DNA from 2 places in the Pseudoalteromonas sp. BZA4 genome. Region 2 is predicted to be linked to the other one. Evidence: predicted binding sites of a transcription regulator. Region 2 holds the regulator's gene; the other holds the start of a gene.
The links. The regulator ArgR, encoded in region 2, controls arginine synthesis, uptake and breakdown. The targets are predictions, from matches to a motif close to ANTGAATANNTATTCANT.
Positions count from the first base shown of each region.

Region 1: argA (amino-acid N-acetyltransferase) is a predicted target of ArgR. The motif match lies at 5,748-5,765, and genes of this name have one in related genera.

Region 1 is NZ_JBECOT010000001.1:209,079-217,807, forward strand. It holds gene ABMY41_RS00875 (2-oxoglutarate dehydrogenase E1 component) at 1-1,915, shown strand, start outside; gene odhB (2-oxoglutarate dehydrogenase complex dihydrolipoyllysine-residue succinyltransferase) at 1,919-3,418, shown strand; gene sucC (ADP-forming succinate--CoA ligase subunit beta) at 3,596-4,762, shown strand; gene sucD (succinate--CoA ligase subunit alpha) at 4,762-5,634, shown strand; gene argA (amino-acid N-acetyltransferase) at 5,828-7,168, shown strand; gene ABMY41_RS00900 (DUF3083 family protein) at 7,455-8,525, opposite strand.
Region 2 is NZ_JBECOT010000007.1:82,074-90,802, forward strand. It holds gene folA (type 3 dihydrofolate reductase) at 1-79, opposite strand, end outside; gene cgtA (Obg family GTPase CgtA) at 148-1,302, opposite strand; gene rpmA (50S ribosomal protein L27) at 1,465-1,722, opposite strand; gene rplU (50S ribosomal protein L21) at 1,739-2,050, opposite strand; gene ispB (octaprenyl diphosphate synthase) at 2,461-3,432, shown strand; gene mdh (malate dehydrogenase) at 3,522-4,457, opposite strand; gene argR (transcriptional regulator ArgR) at 4,683-5,150, shown strand; gene ABMY41_RS04905 (Dyp-type peroxidase) at 5,147-6,046, opposite strand; gene ABMY41_RS04910 (ABC transporter ATP-binding protein) at 6,108-7,151, opposite strand; gene ABMY41_RS04915 (iron ABC transporter permease) at 7,148-8,729, opposite strand, start outside.

The DNA.
Region 1 (8,729 bases), on a different contig from region 2:
GGGTTATTCATCTGACTTTGCAACTAACGGTGGCAACGTGCACATGGCACTTGCATTTAACCCGTCTCACTTAGAAATCGTTAACCCAGTGGTTATGGGGTCGGTACGTGCTCGTCTAGACCGTCTAGGTGATAAGTCAGGTATTAAAGCATTACCAATTACTATTCACGGTGACTCTGCAATCGCAGGTCAAGGTGTTGTACAAGAAACATTTAACTTATCGCAAACTAATGCATTTAGTTGTGGTGGTAGTATCCGTATCGTTGTCAATAACCAAGTTGGTTTTACAACGTCTAAACAGTCTGATGTACGTTCTACACCATACTGTACTGATATTGCGAAAATGGTTCAGGCACCAATTTTCCACGTTAACTCTGACGACCCTGAAGCGGTTGCATTTGTTACTCAAATCGCACTTGATTTCAGAAACCAGTTTAAACGTGATGTAGTGATTGATTTAGTATGTTATCGCCGTCATGGTCATAACGAAGCGGATGAGCCGAACGCGACTCAACCACTTATGTACCAAAAGATCAAAAAGCATCCAGTACCTCGTCTAATTTACGCAGACCAATTAGTTGCTGAAGGTTCATTCTCAGAAAATGAAGTAAAAGCACTTGCTGATGATTACCGTAACGGTTTAGACAAAGGCAACTGTGTTGTTGAAGAAATTCAACTAGAAACATCGCACTCTTCTGATTGGGCTAAGTTTGTTGGTCACGATTGGGATGTTGAGTACGATGCAACAGTATCGGTTGAGAAGTTAAAAGAGCTTGGCGAAAAAGTAGCAAGCTTCCCAGAAAGTCACAAAGCACAGTCGCGCGTTAAGAAAATCTACGACGACCGTAAGCTAATGGCGACAGGTGAAAAACCACTTGACTGGGGTATGGCTGAAACACTTGCTTATGCAACCCTTGTTGATGCAGGTACAGATATCCGTTTAACAGGTCAAGATTCAGGCCGTGGTACATTCTTCCACCGTCATGCTGTTGTTCATAACCAAAAAGATGCATCAACATACTTGCCGCTGCAAAATATCAGCGAAAAGCAAGGCGCATTTGAAGTGTATGACTCAGTTCTTTCTGAAGAAGCGGTACTTGCATTTGAATATGGTTACGCAACAGCTGAACCTACGTCACTTGTAATGTGGGAAGCACAATTTGGTGACTTCGCTAACGGTGCACAAGTTGTATTTGACCAATTCTTAAGTTCAGGTGAGCAGAAGTGGGGCCGTTTATGTGGTCTTACATGTTTACTTCCACACGGTTATGAAGGTCAAGGTCCTGAGCATAGCTCGGCACGTTTAGAGCGTTTCTTACAGTTGTGTGCTGATCACAACATGCAAGTATGTGTTCCTTCAACACCTGCGCAAGTTTATGCAATGCTTCGTCGTCAATCAGTACGTCCACTTCGTCGTCCATTGATTGTTATGACGCCTAAGTCGCTACTTCGTCACCCGTTGGCAACATCTACACTTGAAGAGTTATCTGAAGGTGTATTCCACAATATGATCGATGAAATCGATGATATTGCTGCAGAGAAAGTAGAACGCGTTGTATTCTGTAGCGGTAAAGTTTACTACGAGCTACTACAAGAGCGTCGTAAGCAAGAATTAAATAACATTGCTATTGTTCGTGTAGAACAATTATATCCATTCCCACACGCTGAGATGGATACAATCATGCAGCGTTACCAACACGTTAAAGATTTTGTTTGGTGTCAAGAAGAGCCACAAAACCAAGGTGCATGGTATTGTTCTCAACACCACTTTGTTGATGCAATCCCAGCCGGTGCTAAATTAACTTACGCAGGTCGTAAAGCATCAGCATCACCAGCGTGTGGTTACATGTCAGTGCATAATAAAGAACAACAAGCGCTCGTTGCAGATGCGCTTACTATTGAAAAGAAAGGATAAGCAATGAGCACAGAAATTAAAGTTCCTGTACTTCCTGAGTCGGTTGCTGATGCTACTGTTGCAACATGGCACGTAAGTGTTGGCGACAAAGTAAGCCGCGACCAAAACTTAGTAGATATCGAAACAGATAAAGTTGTTTTAGAAGTTGTTGCACCAAATGACGGTGTAATCACTGAAATTTCACAAGAAGAAGGTGCAACGGTACTTGGCGAACAAGTAATTGCATTACTTGGTGATGCAGATGCTGCACCAGCAAGTGACGAATCAGCACCAGCTAAATCAGAAGACGCGCCAGCGGCGCAATCAGCACCAGCATCAGAAGGTAAAGAAGTGGACATTAAAGTACCTGTACTTCCAGAATCAGTCGCAGACGCGACAATTGCTACTTGGCACGTTCAACCAGGTGAAGCGGTAACACGCGACCAAAACCTTGTTGACATCGAAACTGATAAAGTTGTTCTTGAAGTTGTTGCTCAAGAAGACGGTATCATGGGTGAGCACATTCACGCTGAAGGCGAAACAGTACTTGGTGAGCAAGTTATTGGTACAGTTAAAGCGGGTGCAGCACCGGCAGCAGCAGCTCCTAAAGCTGAAGCAGCACCAGCAAGCGAATCAAATGACAGCTCTGACGTGTTAACGCCGTCAGTTCGTCGTTTAATCGCTGAGAAAGGCCTTGATGCATCAAAAATTAAAGGTACTGGCAAAAATGGCCGTGTAACTAAAGAAGATGTTGATACATTCTTAAAAGCACCGGCAGCAGCGCCTAAAGCAGAAGTATCAGCGCCAGCAGCACCTATGGGTGACCGTACACAAAAACGTGTTCCTATGACTCGTTTACGTAAAACAATCGCTAATCGTCTTCTTGAAGCGAAAAACTCAACGGCAATGTTAACGACTTTCAACGAAGTTAACATGAAGCCAATCATGGACCTTCGTAAGCAGTACCAAGAAGTATTCGAAAAGCGTCACGGTATCCGTTTAGGCTTCATGTCTTTCTACGTGAAAGCAGTTACTGAAGCACTTAAGCGTTTCCCTGAAGTAAATGCGTCTATCGACGGTGATGATATTGTTTATCACAACTACTTCGACATCAGCATCGCGGTTTCTACACCACGTGGTCTTGTTACTCCAGTTCTTAAAGACTGTGACAAGCTATCAGTTGCTGAAATCGAAAAAGGTATCCGTGAGCTAGCGCTTAAAGGTCGTGACGGTAAATTATCACTTGATGATATGACAGGTGGTAACTTCACTATCACTAACGGTGGTGTATTCGGTTCATTACTATCTACACCAATCATCAACTTACCACAGTCTTCAATTTTAGGTATGCACAAAATCCAAGAGCGTCCTATGGCTGTAAATGGTAAAGTTGAAATCTTACCAATGATGTACTTAGCGTTATCTTATGATCACCGCCAAATCGATGGTAAAGAATCAGTAGGTTTCTTAGTAACAATTAAAGAGTTACTTGAAGATCCGACTCGTTTACTACTAGATGTTTAATCTGGTTGTATGAAAACTAAGCTGTGAACCTCGTTCACAGCTTTTTTTTTGCGCCTTTGGTCTAACTGGGGTTTTCATGTGGAGCCTTGGGATTTATACTAAGTGCGCAATTTGGGATAGCTGTTTATTTTGCATAAATATTCAGCTCTTTTAGTATAAAAAATTGGATAAAGCATCATGAATTTGCATGAGTATCAGGCAAAACAACTTTTTGCCGAATATGGTTTACCAGTTTCTCAAGGTTTCGCTTGCGATACACCTGAAGAAGCTGCAGCAGCTGCTGAGAAAATCGGCGGTGATATGTGGGTTGTTAAAACACAGGTTCACGCAGGTGGCCGTGGTAAAGCTGGCGGTGTTAAGCTAGTTAAAACAACTGACGAAGTTAAAGAGTTCGCTGCGAACTGGTTAGGTAAAAACTTAGTTACTTACCAAACAGACGAAAATGGTCAGCCAGTATCAAAAATTCTTGTTGAAAGCTGCACTGACATCGCTAACGAATTATACCTTGGCGCTGTAGTAGATCGTGCTTCTCGTAAAGTTGTTTTCATGGCATCTACTGAAGGTGGTGTTGAAATCGAGCAAGTTGCAGAAGAAACTCCAGAACTAATTCACAAAGCTGAGATCGATCCACTAGTTGGTCCTCAAGCTTACCAAGCTCGTGAGTTAGGCTTCAAACTAGGTTTAAACCCTACTCAAATGAAACAGTTCGTTAAGATCTTCATGGGTCTTGCTAACATGTTCAACGATTTCGATTTCGCTCTATTAGAAATCAACCCGCTAGTAATCACAGACGAAGGTAACCTTCACTGTCTAGACGGTAAAATCGGTGTAGATGGTAACGCGCTTTACCGTCAACCTAAAATCCGTGAAATGCACGATCCTTCACAAGAAGATGCGCGTGAAGCTCACGCTGCAAGCTTCGAGCTTAACTACGTTGCACTAGACGGTAACGTTGGTTGTATGGTTAACGGTGCAGGCCTAGCAATGGGTACTATGGACATCGTAAACCTACACGGTGGCAAGCCAGCTAACTTCCTAGATGTTGGTGGCGGTGCAACTAAAGAGCGTGTATCTGAAGCATTCAAGATCATCTTATCTGACGACAACGTTAAAGCTGTTTTAGTTAACATCTTTGGTGGTATCGTACGTTGTGACATGATCGCAGAAGGTATCATCGGCGCAGTTAAAGAAGTAGGTGTTAACGTTCCTGTAGTTGTACGTTTAGAAGGTACTAACGCTGAACTTGGTCGTGAAGTACTAGCTAAGTCTGACCTTAACATCATCGCTGCTGAATCACTAACAGACGCAGCTGAAAAAGTTGTTGCTGCTGCGGAGGGCAAATAATGTCTGTATTAATCAATAAAGATACAAAAGTTATCTGTCAAGGTTTCACAGGTGGCCAAGGTACTTTCCACTCTGAGCAAGCGCTTGAGTACGGTACACAAATGGTTGGTGGTGTAAGCCCAGGTAAAGGCGGTCAAACGCACCTTGGTCTTCCAGTATTCAACACTGTACGTGACGCTGTTGAAGCAACTGGCGCAACTGCATCAGTTATCTACGTACCAGCACCTTTCTGTAAAGATGCAATCTTAGAAGCTATCGATGCTGGCATCGAGCTAATCGTTTGTATCACTGAAGGTATCCCAACACTAGACATGGTTGACGTTAAAGTTAAGCTTGATCAAACTGGTGTTCGTATGATCGGTCCTAACTGCCCAGGTGTTATCACTCCGGGTGAAACTAAGATCGGTATCATGCCTGGTCACATCCACAAGCCTGGTAAAGTTGGTATCGTATCACGTTCTGGTACTCTTACTTACGAAGCGGTTAAGCAAACTACTGACGCTGGTTTCGGCCAATCAACATGTGTTGGTATCGGTGGTGACCCAATCCCTGGCACTAACTTCATCGACGTTTTAGAAATGTTCGAAAAAGACGAGCAAACTGAAGCTATCGTTATGATCGGTGAAATCGGTGGTACTGCAGAAGAAGAAGCTGCAGAATACATCAAGCACAACGTGACTAAACCAGTTGTTTCTTACATTGCGGGTGTTACTGCACCTCCAGGTAAGCGTATGGGTCACGCTGGTGCAATCATCGCAGGCGGTAAAGGTACTGCTGATGAGAAATTTGCTGCATTAGAAGCTGCTGGCGTAAAAACTGTACGTTCACTAGCTGACATCGGTGCTGCACTTAAAGAGAAAACAGGCTGGTAATCAGTTTTAATCTCTTAAAAAGGCTCGCTTTTGCGGGCCTTTTTTGTATCTATCACTTTTTTGTTCCCTACAAGAAAATTCCAATCACAAATTAAGAATAATAATGCTTTATTTGTGAATATAAATTCTCTACACTTGTGGCTTGTATATCTGTTTTTATTAAAACATTCGACTTTAATAAGGTAAATATTACGTGCGTACCACAGAATTGGTAGATGGATTTCGCCAGTCAACCCCATACGTTAATGCTCACCGCGGTAAAACATTCGTTGTTATGCTTGGCGGAGAGGCGATCGATCAGTCTGGTTGTCGCAGCATCATCAACGATGTCGCGCTATTAACTAGTCTTGGTATTAAGATTGTTTTAGTGTTTGGTGCTCGCCCACAGTTTAACGCAGCGCTTGAACAAGTTGGCATAACTAGTCAGTTTCATAATGAGATACGGGTAACTGATAACGCAACATTTGATGTGATCAAAAAAGTAGCGGGTGCGATGCAGTTCGATATAACAGCGCGTTTATCTACGTCTTTAAGTAGTACACCTATGTCGGGCTCATTTTTAAATGTGGTGACTGGTAATTTTGTTATTGCTCAGCCTTTAGGTGTTGATGAAGGTGTGGACTATCATCATTCAGGTAGAGTGAGACGTATCGATGTTGCGGGTATTCGCCACCAGTTAGATAACAACGGAATTGTTCTGCTTGGGCCAATAGCGGCATCTGTCACAGGTGAAAGTTTTAACTTAACTGCTGAAGAAATTGCTACGCAAGTAGCTCTCAAACTACGCGCCGATAAAATGCTTGGCTTTTGTAAAGAAGCCGGTATTTTGGATGAAAATGGTGAGGCGATTGCAGAGCTAATGCCAAATGAAGCTGAGCAGCTACTAGTAAACTATCGCAAGCAACCTGACTCATGTGTAAGCGCAACCGTATTCTTACAAGCTGCAATTGATGCTTGTCGAGGTGGCGTACATCGTTGCCATCTTGTTAGTTACAAAGAAGATGGCGCCTTATTACAAGAGCTGTTCTCTTTAGATGGTATTGGTACACAAATCGCACCACAAAGCTCTGAGCAATTACGAAGTGCAAGTATTGCTGATATTACCGGAATCATTAACCTTATAAGACCCCTTGAACAGCAAGGCTATTTGGTGCGCCGTTCTCGTGAACAGCTAGAAATCGAAATTGAACAATTTACGGTTATTGAGCGTGATGGTCTTATTATAGCGTGTGCGGCTTTGTATCCGTTTGCTGATGAACAAGTAGGGGAGTTTGCAAGTTTGGCTGTTCACCCTCAGTACCGAGATGCCGATCGCGGCAGTTATCTACTGAGGTTTATTATTAATAAGGCTAAACGTGCGGGTTATTCGCATTTATTTGCACTCACTACACGTAGCATTCACTGGTTTTTAGAGCAAAGCTTTGAAATAGTGACAGTTGATGAACTACCTGCGAAGAAAAAAGCGCTTTATAACCATGAACGCCGCTCTAAAGTATTGCGGCTAGATTTAACTAAGCTAGGTAATAAGAGGTGACGCATGCGTCACCTCTTATATACCCAAACATCCTCAGGGTGCGAGTTTCAGTTGGAATTAAAAGCAATTTAGGCAAGGCATTGATTGCAAGTAATAGTGGTTCTATTGTTAAAATCAATAACGCAGTATAAATTGCTTTTAAACCAACCCTTTGGGCGCTTCACAGGCACTTACTCTCATCGTTGTTACTTCTTAAAAGGGACTGCCATTCTTGCAAAGTAACGCCTTGATATTAAGCACCTGTGAAACGCTGAATTCTGCATCTTGAGGGGGCTTGGGTATACTCTTAATATTGATAGTTAATGTGCTGATAAAAACGCACGCGTAAATCTTGGCGAGTTGGATTAAATGCCAGCTCGTCGGTAACTTCATTTATCGCACTTTGCACTTGATTCATAAACTTACCATAACCAATGTCATGCTTGTCTTTATCAGCTGCGGCAATCACAAAATGTAGCGAATCCACAAGTTGATCTGCATCCCAATACTGTTGTAATTGCACCTGCTCAGAGCTGCAATCAAAGGTTAGTTTTTGCAGTTCGCTGTTACTTTGTGCGTTATCAATATTGCTATTACGAACAATAGGGCGGGTACCGTTAGCGATAAAAGCGCCGAGTGTTAATCCGCGTTTATCACATGCTCGTTTGAATGCATCAAAGATATATTGATAAAACTGCGTATAATTTTCTTCGTTCAACATATGCTGGAATTGCGTTTTAATGGCGCGAGTTACTGGAATCGAAAACCCAGCGTATGTCATCTCACTGTGTTCATTTGGTAAATGACATTGGCGAGACTGGTAACGTGGATACAAGCTACGTAATTTATAGCCATAGCTTTCTTTGTGACCTTTTGCTTTAGCAAATAAATCATAAGTTAGATGTTGGTGGTCACGAATTTTAAGAGGTGGTTGGCCGCTTAGTAGTTTTTCTTGTAGTGAGTTGATCACTCTTTGCACATTATGATGAAAACTAGCCGCATGAGCGCGAATATCTTCACCGGTCGCTAAGAATAATAAACGAATTTTTTTGCATTTTTGCTCACCATCAGCAAATACATTATGTGCTTCATGGTATTGTGGGTTATAGAAAAACAAAATTTGCTTAGCGGTTTCTAAGCTATATGCCTCATCATGGTAACGAACCACTGGCAGTTTATCGTTGGCGATTAGGTGTACATTATGTAATTCATACTCATCACATAGTGCAAATAACTCCCTTGCAAGACGCTTATAAGCACAGCTCACATTGGTGAACTGGGCAAAAAACTCATCAGTAGGTTTAAATTCAACTAACACATACTGGTTTGCACGTGCTGAGCTTGGAATATAGACTCGATGTTGATTGAGCGAAGCCATCTTTTTTCCTTATTGGTAGTGAAACTGACGGCACTATATCGCTAGTCAATGATCATTTTATTGCGTTAGAACAATTTTTTTACCGATTTTGTCGAGTCTGTGAACTATGTATTTAACAATCGACGTAATATCTTCAATAAACATGATGCAACCACTGTATGTTAGGGTTTGTTTTTGTAATAATGCATTAGTTTTGTCACCATG
Region 2 (8,729 bases):
CGGGTAAATGCCATGGCATTTGGTTATCTTGGCCAATTACTCGGTTATTTGCCATAGCAGCAATCATTGAAATTTTCACACTAAACCTTTAATACTTTTTTCTTATTAATAAAAAAGGAGCGCATGGCTCCTTTTCAGTTTTAAATTTTATCGTTGGTAGATAACTTCTACATCGTAGTCATCATCATCCCAGTCGTCATCCCAATCATCATCGTCTTGAGATGTTGCTTTCTGATGATAAGTATCCCACTTAAATTCAACTTCTTCTTTCTCTTCTTCAGCGAATTTCTCTTTCGGCATACTATCAAGTAGCGCCATAATATCATGACATAGTGCTTGGGTATTTTGCTTATTAGCAGCAGAGATACGGTAAACATTAACCTCTTCACCTAGCTCTTCGGCAATTTCATTACACAGTGCTTCAGCTTCATCTTCTGGTAATAGGTCAATTTTGTTAAATACTAACCAGCGCGGCTTTTCAGCAAGCTTAGGACTATATTGGTGTAGCTCATTAATAATCGCAAAGGCATTATCAACTGGATTTGTGCCATCAACAGGCATAACATCAATGATATGCAGTAATACACGACAACGCTCTAAGTGCTTTAAGAAGCGAATACCAAGGCCTGCGCCATCCGAAGCGCCTTCGATTAGACCAGGGATATCAGCAATTACAAATGACTTATTCGAATCTGGGCGTACTACACCAAGATTAGGAATAAGTGTCGTAAACGGGTAATCTGCCACTTTTGGTTTAGCTGCAGAAACACTGCGGATAAACGTTGATTTACCAGCATTTGGTAAACCAAGTAAGCCAACATCAGCAAGTAGCATTAGCTCTAGGCGTAAGCTGCGAACTTCACCAGGTGTACCTAGTGTTTTTTGACGTGGCGCACGGTTTGTACTTGATTTAAAACGTGCATTCCCCAAGCCATGGAAACCACCTTTTGCAACAACAACCTTTTGACCATGCTTAGTCAGATCACCTAATGACTCTTCAGTATCAACATCAATGATACGTGTACCAACAGGCACCTTAAGCGTTAAATCAGCGCCTTTTTTACCAGTCATGTTACGGCTTTGACCATTTGTGCCGCGCTCTGCTTTATGAAAACGCTCAAATTGGTAATCAATTAACGTATTTAAGTTTTCATCGGCTTGTAGATAAACGCTGCCGCCATCGCCGCCGTCGCCGCCATCAGGACCGCCATCTGGTACATATTTTTCACGTCGGAAAGATACGACACCGCTGCCGCCATCACCCGCGTCACAACGAATTTCTACTTCATCTACAAACTTCATGATTACTCACTTTAAGATTGGCTTGTTAATAACTCTATTATATACCTAAGTGCCCTATTCAGCACCCAATGCCAAGGCGCTTAGGTATATATTTATACGCACTATTATGTGCCTTAAAACAAAAAACCCCGCAAAGGCGGGGTTTTTCAAATATCGAGATGATTACTCAGCTACGATATTTACGTATTTACGGTTTAAAGGACCTTTCTGTTCGAATTGAACTTTACCATCTGCTTTTGCGAAGATAGTGTGGTCTTTACCGATACCTACGTTTGCGCCAGCGTGGAAACGAGTACCACGTTGACGAACAATGATGCTACCCGCTAGAACTGATTCGCCACCAAAACGCTTAACACCTAGGCGTTTGCTTTCTGAATCGCGACCGTTACGAGTACTACCAGCTGCTTTTTTATGTGCCATTTCTCAGTACCTCTAATTAAGCGCTAATGCCAGTGATTTTAACTTCAGTGAACCATTGACGATGGCCCATTTGCTTACGAGAATGCTTACGACGTCTAAATTTAACAATCTTAACTTTCTCACCGCGACCGTGTGAAACAACCTCAGCTGTTACTTTACCACCGTTTACGAACGGTACACCGATCTCGATTTTCTCACCATCAGCAACTAAAAGTACTGAATCAAATTCAACTGCTGCACCAGTTTCAACGTCTAATTTCTCAAGACGAATTGTTTGACCTTCAGTCACACGGTGCTGTTTACCACCACTTTGGAAAACCGCGTACATAATTAACTCCGTCTGTGCGCCCTCAAATCGACGCAACTAAAATATTCTTCAATAGGGCGCGAAGTTTACGCTAATGTGCAAAAACTAGCAAGCCTCTTTTTCGATAAAATGAATAAAAAATAGCTGCATTGAGAGCAATTCAATATTTTCCCCTATTCTATCCTAAAAACACCACATGCCAAGCGGTTTTTACGATCTCATGACAATTAAATTACGCTAATAATACGCACCTTGAAAATTCAAAAAGCTGATCACTTATTAATCAAGGCTATAAATTTATCTTGGCAAAATTGATCTCAAATAAAAAACTTTACAGTGTTTTTTTACTGAATCATCACAAAATATCGAGCAAGCGCTTTTTTTGTTGTACAATCAGCCCCGTATACCCATAAATATTGGCTCGGAGATCAATGGATATAAAAGCTATCCAGACGTTAATCGAAAATGAAATGGATGACGTCAATCAACTTATACATGCCCAAATGCGCTCAGATGTCGCATTGGTTAACCAACTCGGTTTATACATAGTAAACAGTGGCGGTAAACGCGTTCGTCCTATGTTGGCCATTTTAGCGGCAAAAGCACTTGGTTATGAGGGCAAAGACCATATTACGCTTGCCACTATCATCGAATTTATTCATACCGCAACTTTATTGCATGACGACGTTGTCGACGAGTCACATTTGCGCCGTGGTACGCCTACAGCCAACGCAGAGTTTGGTAATGCAGCGAGCGTTTTGGTGGGTGACTTTATCTATACACGTTCATTTCAGCTTATGGTTGGCCTAGGTAAAATGCCAATCATGCAAATTTTAGCTGATGCAACCAATGTCATCGCTGAAGGTGAAGTATTACAGCTAATGAATTGTAATGACCCTGACACGACAGAACAAAGCTATATGCAGGTTATTTACAGCAAAACGGCAAAATTGTTCGAAGCTGCAACCGGCCTTGCTGCAATTATTACCGAGCAAGACGAACAAACCCTTGAAGCATTAAACTTATACGGTATGCATCTTGGCACTGCATTCCAATTAGTGGATGATGTTCTTGATTACAACGCTGATGCCGAGCAACTTGGTAAAAACATTGGCGATGATTTAGCTGAAGGTAAACCTACCCTACCGCTTATCTACGCAATGCAAAAAGGCACACCAGAGCAAGTTAAGCTAGTACGCGAAGCAATTGAGCTTGGTAATGGTATGGACCACTTAGAGAGCATTCTAGCGGCATTAGCTGACACTAAGGCCCTTGAGTTTGCAATGCAAAAAGCTGAGCAAGAAGCTGACAAAGCAATTGCTTGTATTGCGTTCTTACCAGATACACCGTACAAACAAGCCTTAGAGAGTTTGGCCCGTATCGCCGTTGCCCGCGATCACTAAACGCTATTTATTCGAGCCATTAAAAAAGCCTGCATTTGCAGGCTTTTTTGTTTTCGGCGATTTAAAAAATCGCCTATCATCTGTCGGAATTAACCGTTGATGAAATCAACACCTTCTTGGATGTCTTTGTTAAGTGTAGCTAGCATGTCGTTTTTAGCTTGCTCTTCGAATGCACTTAACTCACCGTAAGAAAGGATTTCTTCAACGCCGTTTTTACCTAGGCGAACTGGGTGTGCGAAGTATGCTGCGTCACCGTTTTCAACTGCAACGTATGCGTAATCAACTACTTCTTCACCTTGTAAGCCTTTAACTAAAGACATACAGAAGCGTGCTGCTGCAGCACCCATTGAAAGAGTCGCTGAACCGCCACCCGCTTTAGCGTTAACAACTTCAGTACCTGCGTTTTGGATACGTGGAGTTAATGCTGCAACTTCTTCGTCAGTGAAAGTAACACCTTCAACTTGAGATAGAAGAGGAAGAATTGTAGTACCTGAGTGACCGCCGATAACAGGAACTTTAACGTCAGTTGCGCTTAAACCTTTAAGTTCAGCAACAAATGCTTCTGAACGGATCACGTCAAGCGTTGTGATACCGAATACACGGTTAGCATCGTAAGTACCCGCTTTTTTGAATACTTCAGCAACGATTGGCACAGTGCCGTTTACTGGGTTAGTGATGATACCTACTAACGCTTTAGGACAGTTTTTAACGATGCCTTCAGCTAATGTTTTGATGATACCTGCGTTTACGTTGAAAAGGTCCGCACGGTCCATGCCTGGCTTACGTGGCATACCCGCTGGGATAAGAACGATATCACAACCAGCTAATGCTGCGTCTAGGCTGTCAGCACCAAAGCCTTCAACTTTAACGTCTGTTGGGATGTGAGAAAGATCAACCGCTACACCAGGAACAACAGGGGCAACATCGTATAACGATAATTCAGAACCTGCAGGTAAACTTGTTTTTAATAATAAAGACAATGCTTGGCCGATACCGCCAGCTGCGCCTAAAACAGCAACTTTCATTGGAATTCTCCGTAATTTGAGGTAGGAAATATTTGTGGCCCTAAAGATAATGAAATTAGCGACTAAAAACAAATTTATCCTGCTTATTTCGCGTATAATTTCGACCATAGTTGTAAACTTAGCTGTAAAGACACAGCATTTTGGACGACTTTGTAAACTAATACTGCATAAATATGCAGAGTTGTGTAGAATTACCCTACATTTTATGAATAAAGAAACGGCAACATGCAACCACAAGACAAACAAGAAGCACTGATCAAAGCGTTTAAAGCGCTATTAAAAGAAGAAAACTTCGGCTCACAAGGTGAGATTGTCGAAGCATTAAAAGAGCAAGGCTTTGATAATATTAGTCAAAGTAAAGTCTCTCGCATGTTAAGCAAGTTCGGTGCAGTACGTACTCGCAATGCAAAACAAGAAATGGTCTATTGTTTACCGGCTGAAATGGGTGTGCCAACAGCGAAAAGCCCACTGCGTCAGCTTGTTATTGATATTATGCATAACGAAATGATGATTATTATTCGCACTAGCCCAGGCGCAGCTCAATTAATTGCTCGTTTACTTGATTCACTCGGTAAGGCAGATGGTGTACTCGGCACCATTGCAGGCGACGACACTATTTTTATCGCCCCTGCGAAGATTTCTGAAATCGATGTGACGCTTGATCGCGTGCGCACTTTATTCGATACCGTTTAAAGTTGCTTTAAGAAGTTTACTGACGGGGCGAAAAACGCAGATCCCATATCGGCTTGAGTAAAATCGAGCCAATGATCATAGCAATCGCCCTGCCCCAAACGACTCTTTAATACCTGCTCAAACGCATCCCCTTGCGCAGCACACGAAACCATTAAAATACCCTGCTTATGCACATCACCAAATGGCATGCTTTGGTTTAGCAATAGTGGCTGGCCATGCTCATCTTTTAATTCACTACGAACCGCATGACTGGTTTCTACAGCAGGCACAATCAAGGTGTTATCTAGACGCGTGCGCCCCATGATTTGCTCTTGCTCAGACAACGATAAATGCTGCCAGACACTCAAATCATGCACAAAGCGCTGAACATGAATATAACTGCCTTGGTCTTCAAAGTAACCCGGTTTATCGATAAGTGCTGTACTACGTTTTTGACGGCCATGAGGTGTATCGCCTGCATAAATGAAGCCGTTAAAATCACGTCCATCTAAAAACCGAAAATTACGGACCTGCTCCACCAGCTCAACATCCGGTGTTAATAATTTTAGAATTTGCAGAGCAAATAGATGATTTACATCTTCACGGTCAGAGCGAATTTGCACAAACAAGTCAAATGGCTGAGCACTAATCACATGCTCACTATGAGTCACATTCGGAAAGCTTTGCAATTGGCTTGGGATAAACTCGGGCAGAATATGCGGCCAATACTGAGCACCAAGGGCAACCACACACGATAGCATAGCTTCTGAGAACTGATCAGCAAACTCATCTTGAATGACGCTAACGCGTTTTAGTTTTTTACGTAATGACTCATCATGGCCATCGTAAACATTAAAAAACAGGTGCAAACCATGTAAGTTTGCTTCAGCACAAATCCCAGATTGCGCTTGCGCCATAGTGAATCCTTAGCTTCTCGTTATTTGCACAAAGCCAAGGATTCAAGATTGTTATTTATTACTAATCATGAAAAAAATTGACTGTGTGCGGCATTATTTTTATTTTTACAGGCTGCTCAACAGCTAACACGCGGTCTTGCTCTGCAGCAACTTCACACTCTTGCCCTGCAATATTGATACGATATACATAACGCGTACCGATAAAACGCCTGTGCAAGATAGTTAAACTGTTTGCGTCACTGTGCGCAGCTTCACACAACTGAATATGATGCGGCCTTATATACACTTGACCTTGCTGACAATTAGTATTGCTTGCCGTCAATGAGTGAACCACACCAAACGCCGTTTCGTATTCAGTTGGCGTTAATACTTTTGCCGTTAAGTATATGCCCGTACCAAGAAACTCTGCAACCACCTTTGAGTTAGGTTGACTAAATAACTGCTCCGGAGAGCCCTGTTGGGCGATTTTTCCGCCATGCATAACCGCAAGCGTGTCGGCAAATGCGAAAGCTTCTTCCTTCGAGTGGGTAACAAATACCGCAGAAACCTGCTGAGCTTTAATAATGCGACGTATATCGGCAATAAGCTCAAAACGCACTTGTGTATCAATATTCGAAAATGGCTCATCAAGTAATAATAAACTTGGTTTGTAAGCAAGTGCACGGGCTATTGCCACTCGTTGCTGCTGGCCACCAGAAAGCTGATGCGGATATCGCTTTGCACAACCATCGAGTTTAACAAGGGTAAGCATTTCATCGACACGCTCTCGCTTTTGCGCTTTACTCATGTTGCTTAGGCCAAACGCAATGTTGTCGCTTACCGTTAAATGAGGAAACAACGCATAGTCTTGGAACATCATGCCAATATTACGTTTCTCCGGTGCAACAAACAGCCCACTATCGTTGACCACTTTCGAATCAATACTCATATAGCCTTGCTCAGGCTGTAAAATTCCGGCAATTGCCTTTAGGGTGGTAGTTTTGCCGCAGCCACTTGCGCCAAGCAAACAGACGATTTCATCTTGTTCAACATTGAGGTTTAGTTCACTCAACACCTGAGTCACATTGTACTGATAAGCTAAGTCTTTAATTATCAAATGACTCATGAGTGATTTTGCTCCATCGAACGATTAACGAAATACAAAGGGATTAACCCAACTAACACGATAAACAAGGCTGAAATTGACGCAAGCTCCAATTGCTCATCACTAACATATTGAAAAACATGAGTTGCCAGGGTTTCAAAATTAAAAGGTCTGAGTAATAGAGCTGCTGGTAACTCTTTCATGCACTCAATAAACACTAACAAGCCAGCTGTTAGAATGCCGCGCTTTAACAGTGGTAAATGTACTCGCCACAAGGTTTGTAAGGGCCCTTTGCCCATTGATTGGCTGGCCATATCTAGCGATGGGCTAATACGTAAAAAACTGCTTTCAAGCGCGCCATGCGCAATCGCATAAAAACGTACAACATAAGCAAAAATCATCGCAAATAAAGTGCCGCTCAAAAGTAATCCTGGTGATAAACCAAAAGGTTCAAGCCAATTATTTAATGCATCATCTAACTGAGTTAATGGTAGCAATACGGCAATGGCTAACACAGTACCAGGTAAGGCGTAGCCAGTACTTGCTAAACGCCCTGGGATCAAAGGGTAAGCTTGTTTCGCAATACGTTGATAAAACAATACCAATAAGCTCAATAGAATAGTTGCAATACTCACCACAACAGCCACTTTAAAGCTTTGCCAAGCGTAATTAAAGAATGCCCCATTCCATGCTTCATCTGCATAAACAATAGCGTATTTAACTAACACCCCAACCGGCAAAATAAAAGCCAGTACTAGCACAACGGTACAAGCCAAGCTTGCAGCCCATGCGGCACTGCCTTTTAAGCGATACAAGGTTGCACTGTTAACGCTTGACTGACGCTCATACACAGCTTGATTACGACGACTAAAGCGTTCAACCATGATGGTTAAAAACAAAATCAGTAACATAATGCCTGAAATTTTCGCCGCTGCCGTTAATGAGTAATAGCCAAGCCATGTATCGTAAACAGCGGTCGTTAGTGTGCTCACAGCAAAGTAATTAACAGTGGCAAAATCAGCCATAGCTTCCATACTGATTAATGTAACCCCTGCCACAATCGCCCCACGACCAAGAGGCAAACTAACGCGTAAAAAACTTTGTAATGGTGATAGCCCCATTAGTTGACTAGCTTGTACTAGTTTAAAAGACTGCTCTCTGAGTGCCGTTTTAAAAATTAGGTATAAGTAAGGATAGAGTACCAAGGCAATCATAAAAATAGCCCCAGTCAATGTACGAATATCAAAAAACCAGTAATCGTCTGGTGATTGCCAGCCAAACCAGTCTCTAAGGGCTATTTGTACTGGCCCTGCGTAATCAAGCAAGTCGGTATACACATAGGCGATGAGATAAGTTGGCATTGCTAATGGCAGCATTAACGCCCATTCAAATTGCTTTCGCCCAGGAAAGTCACAATATGCAGTTAACCAAGCTAACGGCAATGCAATTACACAGCTCAGCAGCCCTACCCCTGCAATAAGTATGAGTGTATTACGGGTATAATCCCACAGCACAGTATCGAAAAGGTGCTGAAATACATCTGAATCTCCTTGCAGAGACTCAAATAACAAAAAGCCTAATGGCGTAACAAGCAACAGG